3 regions of the Calothrix sp. NIES-2098 genome follow, and region 3 is predicted to be linked to each of the others. Evidence: predicted binding sites of a transcription regulator. Region 3 holds the regulator's gene; each other region holds the start of a gene.
What was found. Region 3 encodes HrcA, which represses chaperone genes, less so after heat shock. Its sites were predicted from a motif close to TTAGCACTCNNGANTCNNGAGTGCTAA; they were not measured.
Positions count from the first base shown of each region.

Region 1: a site for HrcA is predicted at 1,876-1,902, ahead of groL (chaperonin GroEL). Genes of this name have one in related genera too.
Region 2: a site for HrcA is predicted at 1,808-1,834, ahead of groES (co-chaperone GroES). Genes of this name have one in related genera too.

Region 1 covers NZ_CAWNKJ010000001.1:7,613,047-7,616,334, reverse strand. The annotation lists gene groL (chaperonin GroEL) at 182-1,843, opposite strand; gene AACU33_RS32095 (MraY family glycosyltransferase) at 2,138-3,229, shown strand.
Region 2 covers NZ_CAWNKJ010000001.1:6,982,384-6,985,671, reverse strand. The annotation lists gene AACU33_RS29210 (response regulator transcription factor) at 1-673, opposite strand, end outside; gene AACU33_RS29205 ((2Fe-2S) ferredoxin domain-containing protein) at 1,062-1,478, opposite strand; gene groES (co-chaperone GroES) at 1,851-2,162, shown strand; gene groL (chaperonin GroEL) at 2,264-3,288, shown strand, end outside.
Region 3 covers NZ_CAWNKJ010000001.1:7,108,547-7,111,834, forward strand. The annotation lists gene AACU33_RS29855 (tetratricopeptide repeat protein) at 1-623, opposite strand, end outside; gene hrcA (heat-inducible transcriptional repressor HrcA) at 831-1,907, opposite strand; gene AACU33_RS29865 (rhodanese-like domain-containing protein) at 2,346-2,693, opposite strand; gene AACU33_RS29870 (DUF3352 domain-containing protein) at 2,879-3,288, shown strand, end outside.

The DNA of each region.
Region 1 (3,288 bases), 500 kb from region 3:
TAAATTAATAATTTGATAGTTGGCATTGCCCACCCTACAAAGCCAATCTAACATCCAAAATTGGTTAACTATTCAAGCCGATATGATATCATTCCTTCACCTTTAGGTCAGAAATAATAAAAAACAGTTTGCCTTGACTAAGACAAACTGCTTAATAAATATTTATATGGGGAAGCGGAGATTAGAACATACCCATGCCGCCCATACCACCCATACCGCCCATACCGCCCATACCGCCATCAGCGGGAGCAGCAGGAGCTTTCTTTTCAGGCTTTTCGACAACGAGGGCTTCAGTGGTTAAGACTAAACCAGCAATAGAAGCAGCATTCTGTAAAGCAGAACGCACGACTTTCGCCGGGTCGATAATACCAGCAGCAATTAAATCTTCAAATTCCCCAGTAGCGGCATTGTAGCCAATGTTGAAATCAGTCTCTTTGACTCTGGAAACGATGACAGAACCTTCAGCACCAGCGTTGTCGGCTATTTGACGTAGTGGTGCTTCCAGTGCGCGTCCGATAATCTCAGCTCCAATTTTTTCTTCACTATCTTGGAGGCTATTTTTAATCGCTTCTACCTTTGTTGCCAGGTGAATCAGAGTAGTACCACCACCAGCAACAATACCTTCTTCTACCGCCGCTTTGGTAGCGTTTAAAGCATCTTCAATGCGCAGCTTCCGGTCTTTGAGTTCGGTTTCTGTAGCCGCACCAACTTTAATCACTGCTACACCGCCAGCTAACTTGGCAATGCGTTCTTGCAGTTTTTCTTTATCGTATTCGGAATCGGTTTCTTCCAACTGCTTGCGAATTTGCCCGATCCGCTTTTGTACTTCTGGCTTGGTAGTACTGCCGGCGACAATTGTAGTGTTTTCTTTGTCGATGGTAATTTTACGAGCAGTTCCTAAAGCTTCGATAGAAGCAGTATCCAAGCTTAAGCCGATTTCTTCTGAAATCAACTGACCATCGGTAAGAATGGCAATATCTTGTAACAAAGCTTTACGGCGATCGCCAAATCCTGGTGCTTTGATTGCAGCCACGGAAAGGACACCCCGGGCTTTATTCACAACCAAAGTTGCCAAAGCATCTCCTTCTACGTCTTCTGCGATTACCAGCAAAGATTGACCCAAACGCGCAACCTTTTCCAGCACAGGTACTAAATCCTGAATGCTGTTGATTTTCTTGTCGGTAATCAAGATGCGGGCATTTTCAAATTCCACCGTCTGCCGTTCGTTGTTGGTGATAAAGTAGGGAGAAATGTAACCCCGATCGATCTGCATCCCCTCTACTACTTCTAGTTCAGTTGTCAGGGACTTAGATTCTTCAACGGTAATTACACCGTCTTTAGTGACTTTATCCATTGCTTCGGCAATCATACTGCCGACTTCTTCATCATTACCTGCTGAAACTGTAGCAACTTGAGCGATCGCACTTCCTTCCACTGGCTTGGCAATTCTGGCAATTTCTTCTACCAGCGCCTCAACAGTCTTTTCGATCCCCCGTTTTAAACTTACAGGGTTGCTACCAGCTGCAACGTTCTTTAACCCTTCCCGGATCAAAGCCTGTGCTAAAACCGTGGCTGTAGTAGTACCATCACCAGCAACATCTTTAGTTTTAGATGCAACTTCTTGGATCAGCCTCGCACCTGTGTTTTCTAATGGATCTTCTAATTCAATTTCTTTAGCTACAGTGATACCATCGTTAACAATTTGGGGGGCACCATATTTTTTTTCTAAAAGAACGTTACGACCTTTTGGTCCCAGAGTGATTTTTACGGCATCAGCAAGAGCATTCACACCCCGTTCTAGGGCCCGACGCGATTCTTCATCAAATGCAATAATCTTCGCCATGTTTCATTTCTCAAGCGCTTCCATTAGACAATTTAGCACTCACAGAGCAAGAGTGCTAACATCCAAAACTGCTCAAATTGACAAATGGAAATAAAAAAATAACTTTAGAGCGTTAATAGCCCATAGTCTTTAGTCCATAAGTGTTATGGAGACAGGGTGCAGGGAGAGAAAGAAATAACTATATGCTACTTAAGCAATGGCAAATAACTCTTGACTATTGACTATTGACCCTTGACTCTTGACCTTTATTGATTAATATACAGTTGATGCTTATGGTAATGGTTGAATTGGGAGATGAATTTAGACCACTCCCTTAAATCCCTCGGTATTGCTGACCCTAGCGGCACCGGCTGGTTGGCTGTAGTATTTACGTTTCTCTTAGCTTGGCTAGTAACATGGCGGTTGATTCCCACAGTACGCAAATTTGCCTTGCGGGTAGGTTGGGCTGACCAACCAAACGCACGGCGGCTTAACCGAGAACCTTTGCCCAATGCAGGGGGTCTGGCTATTTATACGGGCGTCATTGCCGCACTGGTATTAGCTACTCTCTTAAGACCAATCGAAGTACAAAGTGTATTGGCTCAAGTACTGACTATTCTTTTGGGAGGGACGATATTAGTTCTGGTGGGCTTTATTGATGACCAGTTTGGCTTACCTCCCTCAGTACGGATGTTTACTCAGGTTCTCACAGCACTATTGCTGGTGGCTAATGGTATTAGGATTGAAATCGCTTTTGGCACACCAATAGACTACATTCTTTCAATATCACTGACAGTATTTTGGGTAGTAGGAATTACCAATGCCATCAATTTGATGGATGGTATGGATGGTTTGGCAGGAGGGGTAAGTTTTATTACTGCCATGAGTCTGTTGGCAGTTTCTGCCCAGATTTCATATCGTGCAGCGGCAACTCTAGTATTGGCTGCATTGGGGGGCGCAGCCTTGGGATTTTTGCGTCATAACTTCCACCCTTCCCGGATTATTATGGGTGATGCCGGAGCCTACTTTTTTGGCTATGTGCTAGCCGCAACTAGTATTTTAGGAAAACTCCAAGTTAACACCGTATTTTCTCTAATTCCTACAGTTTTATTTTTGTTATTGCCTGTTTTGGACACTACTCAGGTAATTGTACGACGACTGATGGCAGGGAAAAACCCCATGAGTACTCCTGGCAAAGACCACCTACACCATCGCTTGCTAGCGTGGGGATTCTCCCAACGCCGTGCTGCATACACTCTTTGGTCAATTACCTTAGTTTGTAATTTGTTGGCGATGAGAATGCAGCATTTGACCTTAGTACAAATGCTAGCGACAACTATCAGTATCATCTTCCTGATTGGCTTTACCATTTCGGGGAGAATACGGAAAACAGAGTGTATTTCCTGAGTAACTTTTTGTGACGAAAGTTGTAAATTTTGGCTAATGTTCTTGGAGCAATTAAAGTG
Region 2 (3,288 bases), 130 kb from region 3:
CCATTTGATTTTCAATCGCCCACCGCGCTAGTTCAGTACGGTTGTGGAGATTGGTTTTGCCCAACATATTGGACACGTGGCTTTCAACGGTACGCTGACTAACATTTAATTCTTCAGCAATTTCCCGGTTAGCTAAACCCCTGGCTACAAACTGTACTACTTTCAGTTCGGTAGGAGTTAACTGTACATCGAAGGGAACCTGGATACGGGAACCATTTTCTCCTCCTTTTGCTTGGTGTTCTTTCCAACGGATAGTTTGCTTCAGCGAAGATTCTACTTGCGCTACGAGTTCTTCTGGTTCAAAGGGCTTGACCATATAAACGTCAGCACCTTTATTCAGACCCTTAACTCGGTCTGCACTTTGTCCCTTAGCTGAAAGGAATAGAACGGGAATCCAGCTAGTACGTTCATTTTGCCGGACTTGTTCTACAAAAGTGTATCCGTCCATTTCCGGCATCATCACGTCGCAGATAATCATATCTGGAACATCATGCTCTAAAATTTCCAGAGCTTCTCGTCCGTTCTCGGCGGTGATGACTTCATATCCCCGGAATTCTAAGTAATCCTTCACCAGCAAGATGAGGTTAGGGTCATCATCAATCAGTAGAAGTCGTTTGTGATCTTTCATGCTGGGCTCTTTCATAGCAGTGGCACTTGTCGCGCTTCGGTCCATCAAGGTCTTGTATATTTATCCTCTATGGTGGATTATTTGAGATGTTGTCTTTTTTCCCACTTAACTTGCCTTTGCTTATGGGAAGCCTCGTCAGTGATATCCACTGTTTGGGAGACTACTAGCTTATGGGCAATAGTCCAGTAAGGATACGTAGAGCAGTAGTAATTATAATGCGTTATTATATATCGCTTTGAAAGTGGCGGGTGAAAAAATGCTGATTAAATAATAATCCTTCCGATTCACAGGTTCAGTATTGGGTGAAGATGACCCTAGCTCAAAACCAACCACCGCTTCAGAGCGCTTACTACTTAAATACGATATCCTCCGGATGTTAAGCCTCTATTCAGATGTTCATAAGCAAACAGAGAAGTTGCTGGCAAAGGATGGGTTAAAAATGCATATTTTTCCACCACCTTATTGCCTTCAAGTGTTCTTGGACGATCCGCTCAATCACTTCCGGGTTCGCTTGACGATACCAGACAACATCCGGGTAAACCACCATTATCTGTCTAGAACAACAAACTCGCAAGCAATTAGCTGTAGTTCTCAAGATGCAGATGGGATTACTGTTTAGCGTTTGGTCGAGCTTGAGCTTCTGCAATCGCCTTTTTAAGTATTCCCAGGATTCCAGACTAGCTTGTTTTGAGCAGCAGTTGGCAACTGTCTGACTGACACAAAGAAAAATTTGTCTTTGAATCTGTGCAAGTCCTAATGTTTCTACACAATTACGCACGGGTTTATTGTCTAGAAATTTAGTGGTTTTGGGGATTTTACGGCTGCACTGGATCACTGTATTGTTACTCATCGAGCTGCTCCCTGATTACAGTTCTATAACAATTTCCCAGCTTTGCAAATAAATTTGTTCATATAAAAATATTCGTAACTTAAACAACATAACCTGAAAGTTTAAAATAAATAAGTATTTATGCTTAAGTATATGCTTGAACTAGCTGCATGAATAATCGATAAAAAGGGTCATTTGTTAATGTTAATTGGGCATTGGGCATTGGCAAAGAAGGCAATAATCATTAGTTATTTCTCCCCACACTCCCCACACTCCCTCGTCCCCCTCATCCCCAGTTCGGGAACCCGTACACCCAAAATTGTTGCCATTGTACGCTGGTCTTCGGTAAATTAGCACTCAGGAGTTGAGAGTGCTAACTCTGGAGAAATTCATATGGCAGCAATATCTTTAAGCGTTTCTACAGTTAAACCATTAGGCGATCGCGTTTTCGTGAAAGTGAGCGCCTCCGAAGAAAAGACCGCAGGTGGGCTGTATTTGCCCGACACCGCTAAGGAAAAGCCCCAGGTAGGGGAAGTAGTCGCCCTTGGCCCTGGTAAGCGGAATGATGACGGTTCTCGTCAAGAACCAGAAATTAAGGTCGGAGACAAAGTGCTCTACTCCAAGTACGCTGGCACTGATGTCAAGCTCGGTACAGAAGAATACGTCCTGCTTTCTGAAAAAGATATTTTAGCAGTTGTGAGCTAATGGATCTTGGTACCTGTGGCATGGCGATCGTGCCGCATACGAGAGCGATCTATTACCAAAATTTAAAGACAAACTTGACTTACTCCCTCAATTAGACACTTATGGCAAAGCGCATTATCTACAACGAAAACGCCCGTCGCGCCCTTGAGCGAGGCATGGACATTCTAGCTGAAGCTGTGGCAGTTACCCTTGGCCCCAAAGGTCGTAACGTCGTGCTAGAGAAAAAATTTGGCGCACCGCAAATCGTCAATGATGGTGTCACCATTGCCAAAGAAATCGAACTAGAAGACCACATCGAAAATACTGGTGTGTCTTTGATTCGCCAAGCTGCTTCTAAAACCAACGATGCTGCGGGTGATGGCACCACCACAGCTACCGTTTTGGCACACGCGATCGTTAAAGAAGGCTTACGTAACGTTGCTGCTGGAGCAAATGCCATTTCATTGAAGCGTGGTATTGACAAAGCTACTAACTTCTTAGTAGATAAAATTGCCGAACATGCCCGTCCCGTAGAAGATTCCAAAGCTATTGCGCAAGTTGGTGCAATCTCTGCCGGTAACGACGAAGAAGTTGGTCAGATGATTGCTCAAGCAATGGACAAGGTGGGTAAAGAAGGCGTAATTTCCCTAGAAGAAGGGAAATCCATGACCACCGAACTGGAAATCACTGAAGGGATGCGCTTTGACAAAGGTTACATCTCTCCTTACTTTGCTACCGACGCCGAACGGATGGAAGCTGTCTTCGATGAGCCTTTCCTCCTGTTAACTGATAAGAAAATCGCTTTGGTACAAGACCTCGTACCCGTACTTGAGCAAGTAGCGCGTGCTGGTCGTCCTTTAGTAATCATTGCTGAAGATATTGAAAAAGAAGCTTTAGCAACTCTGGTAGTTAACCGCCTGCGTGGCGTGCTGAACGTAGCCGCTGTTAAGGCTCCTGGATTTGGCGATCGCCGCAAAGCTATGCTGGAAGATATCGCCATCCTCACTGGCGGTCAGCTAATCACCGAAGATGCTGGTCTGAAGCTCGATAACACCAAGTTAGATAGCTTAGGTAAAGCCCGTCGCATCAACATTACCAAAGACAACACCACAATTGTTGCTGAAGGTAACGAAGCTGCTGTTAAGGC
Region 3 (3,288 bases):
CTACGTGCTGCTTGAGTATCGTTTTGCTGAGAGAGAATTTTAGCCAAAGTCAGATATGCTTCTGGATGACTCCAATTTTTTATATGTTGTTCTAAATGTATTTTAGCTTTATCGAGTTCTTGTAAAGCAAAAAGTGTTTCGCCATAAATTAAAGAAGCATCGCCATACTTATAATCTGGGGCGATTTTTAATATGGTATGCAAATACTCTTTAGCGGATGTAAATTTATGATTTTTGGCTGCAATAAATGCTGCACCCCAAAGTGCTTGCAGATTATCTGGTTCTTTTTCTAGAGCTTGGTTATAGGCTACTTCTGCTTTATCGTAGCTTCCCATATCGCAAAGCAGATTTCCTAAAGTAACGTATTGATGAGCTTTTCCAATATTCTTCGCTTGTGCTTCCGCCATCCAAAGTTCGCGCTTATGCGTCCAGCGATTGAAATAATTGGGGAGTGGGACACTACTTCTCGGTATCCAACGCGTTAAAAAATAGATAACGGCCCCAGGAAAATTAACAAAAAGTAAAATCCACAGCCATATTTGTCTCTCTGGCTCGTTACGAATACAGTCATAGATCGTAAATAACCAGAATCCGGTCATCACCAAACCTATAGCTTCTATCATTGACTGAATCCTTTGCTTAGGGATGAAGAGTGTATTAACTACCCTAGAGAAATATGGAGAGTTCTTTTACAAGTTATCGCGTTTACGAGGAAACACAGATATTCTTGTATAATTAGACTCCAAAAGTAAGAATCTCCATTAAAACTCAGCTGAGGCTAGTTCATCAAGGGTATGAACACTCGGATTCGAGTTATGGATTCAGCACAATTATTGACTAAAAGCTTCCGAGAGATAATCGGCCGCCGCAGCTACAACTGCGATCGCACCTTCATAATCTAAGCGTGTTGGCCCTAAAACTCCTACGCTCCCTACTGGTACGGAACCACGGCGATAGGTAGAAGTAATCAAGGTGCAGGTACGTATTGGTTCTAGTGGGTTTTCCGAGCCAATGCGCACATTTACCCGTGATTTACTCCGATCTTCACCTTCTGGCTCTTCAAAGATTAATTTTGATAGTTGGTCTTGTTCTTCTTCCAGTAGATGGATAATTGTCTGTACTTGCTGTAATTGCGAAAATTCTGGCTGACGCAAAACCTCTGCTACACCTCGAACCATTATTTGCGTTGTTGTTGGTGTCATTCGACGAGTCAATTCTGCAACAGAATTTTTCAAGAATTCACCATAAAGTTGAAATTCCCGATCTAATTGACTCCAGTCAAGATTGGCTAATTCCAGCAGACTGCGTCCCCGTAGGTGGCTATTCAAAAAGTTAGAAACAATTTGTAATTCGCGATCTATAGCTTCCCCATCGAGTTTAGTCTCTTCTCGCGTCGGTGACAAATCCATCAGTCTGGAATGAGTTTCATAACCATCGGTAACGACAATCAGCACGATTCGCCCAGTTTCAATTTGCACCAATTGCAAATGTCGCAACAATGCTGTATTATTTTGCGGCATGGTAATCAAGCTGATACACCCACTCAAGGTTGCTAAGATTTGGGCTGCTCCTTGCAATAGGGCTTCTAAACTCCAATCTTCCCATTGCAAGCGTTTTTGCAGTGCTAACTCTACTTCTTTGGCTAAAGTTTCAGAAGGCGTGATTAAGCGATCGACATAAATGCGATAGCCTGAATCAGAAGGGACTCGTCCAGCAGATGTGTGTGGTTGGTACAGTAAGCCAGATTTTTCTAGGACACCCATCACATTGCGAATTGTGGCGGAACTAACACCTAGATCGTACTCTTCAATTAAAGCTTTCGATCCCACAGGCTCTGCCGTAGCAATGTAGTGACGTACTGTTGCCCAAAGTATATGCTGTTGTCGATTTGTCAACTGGACTTGCATAAGTATTCTTTACTGAAGGCAAATGTTAATCAAAGTTTGTAAAAGTTTGTGCTTTTTACAGCAAACGGAAAAAAATATTAATAGTTAACTAATATATCTAATTGTGGATTAAGATAACTGACTATTTAATTATAAAACAGTTAATTAGTGTAAAGTTCCAGATTGGTCTATACTACAGCTTGACTAACGTTATCAAAACTGCTACTCTCAATTGGAATTTTTAACTGATTAACCGTATTTTTCCATAAGCTTTTATTAAAAAATGTATTTCTCTGTACTGATTTTTTGGCTTTTGAGATATATAAGCTAAAAGGATCATCTATACATAACTCATCATGAAGAATTTCGCCAGTATTGCTACAAGGCGAGACTCTCATGTATTTCCTAAATAGGAAGCTCAGTATTAAATGAGCAATCTATAGTTCAAATCTTGAAGAATTAATACTGAGGAATTGACCGATCGACTAAGACAGAGTAAGCATCAATTCCACCTGCTATGTTTTTAACGTTTGTAAAACCTTGAGCAACTAACCACTGACACATCTGAGCAGAACGCATCCCGTGATGGCAGAGTACCAGGGTTTCAGCATGAGGATTCAAAAGGGTGGGTATTTCATCGCCCCATTCCGCAAATTCACTCAAAGGGAAGTTGACAAAGCCCTCAATGCTGGCGATCGCTAATTCTTGAGGTTCGCGCACATCTACTAGTTGAATACTAGAATCCTGAGTAGATAGACGTTGTGCCAGTTCTTCAACGCTAATTTGGGGAATTGAGTTGGCTGTCATGAGGTTTTTGTAAACAATCCTATATCATTTATGTTGACAGAATATGTTAACCCTAGCATGAGCATCCATTCCTAAATTAATTCATAGATATATATGCATTATGCGATATTTGGCAGGCAATTCAAATCGCTTGTCCCTTCCTTACTATGCTTAGAAATTAGAAGCTTTCGGGGCGAGGAGGTTAAGTGAATAGGCAAAGCTCATTTTTTGGTTTCCTCATAGCTGGCGCGATCGCTCTGCTGGTAATTATAATTACTGGCTTTTACTGGTTGTCGGCTAAAAATCCAGTTAATATCGCTGCTGCTACTTCTCAGCCTGGTGCTACTATTTTTGTGTCGAAGTTTTCCCCAGTGACAGTATCTTTGCTAGTAAATCCAGACCGATTGCAGGTCTTAGAGCGTCAAGGGGAATTATCTCAGCTGAAAACTAATTTACTCGCTAAAAGTAACATCAATTACCAAGAAGATATTCAACCTTGGTTAGGAAATGAAATTACCCTAGCTTTAACTACTTTAGATATCGATCGCGACCCAGAAAACGGACAGCAGCCTGGGTATTTGATGGCGCTAGCAACTACACAACCGCAAAAAAGCCG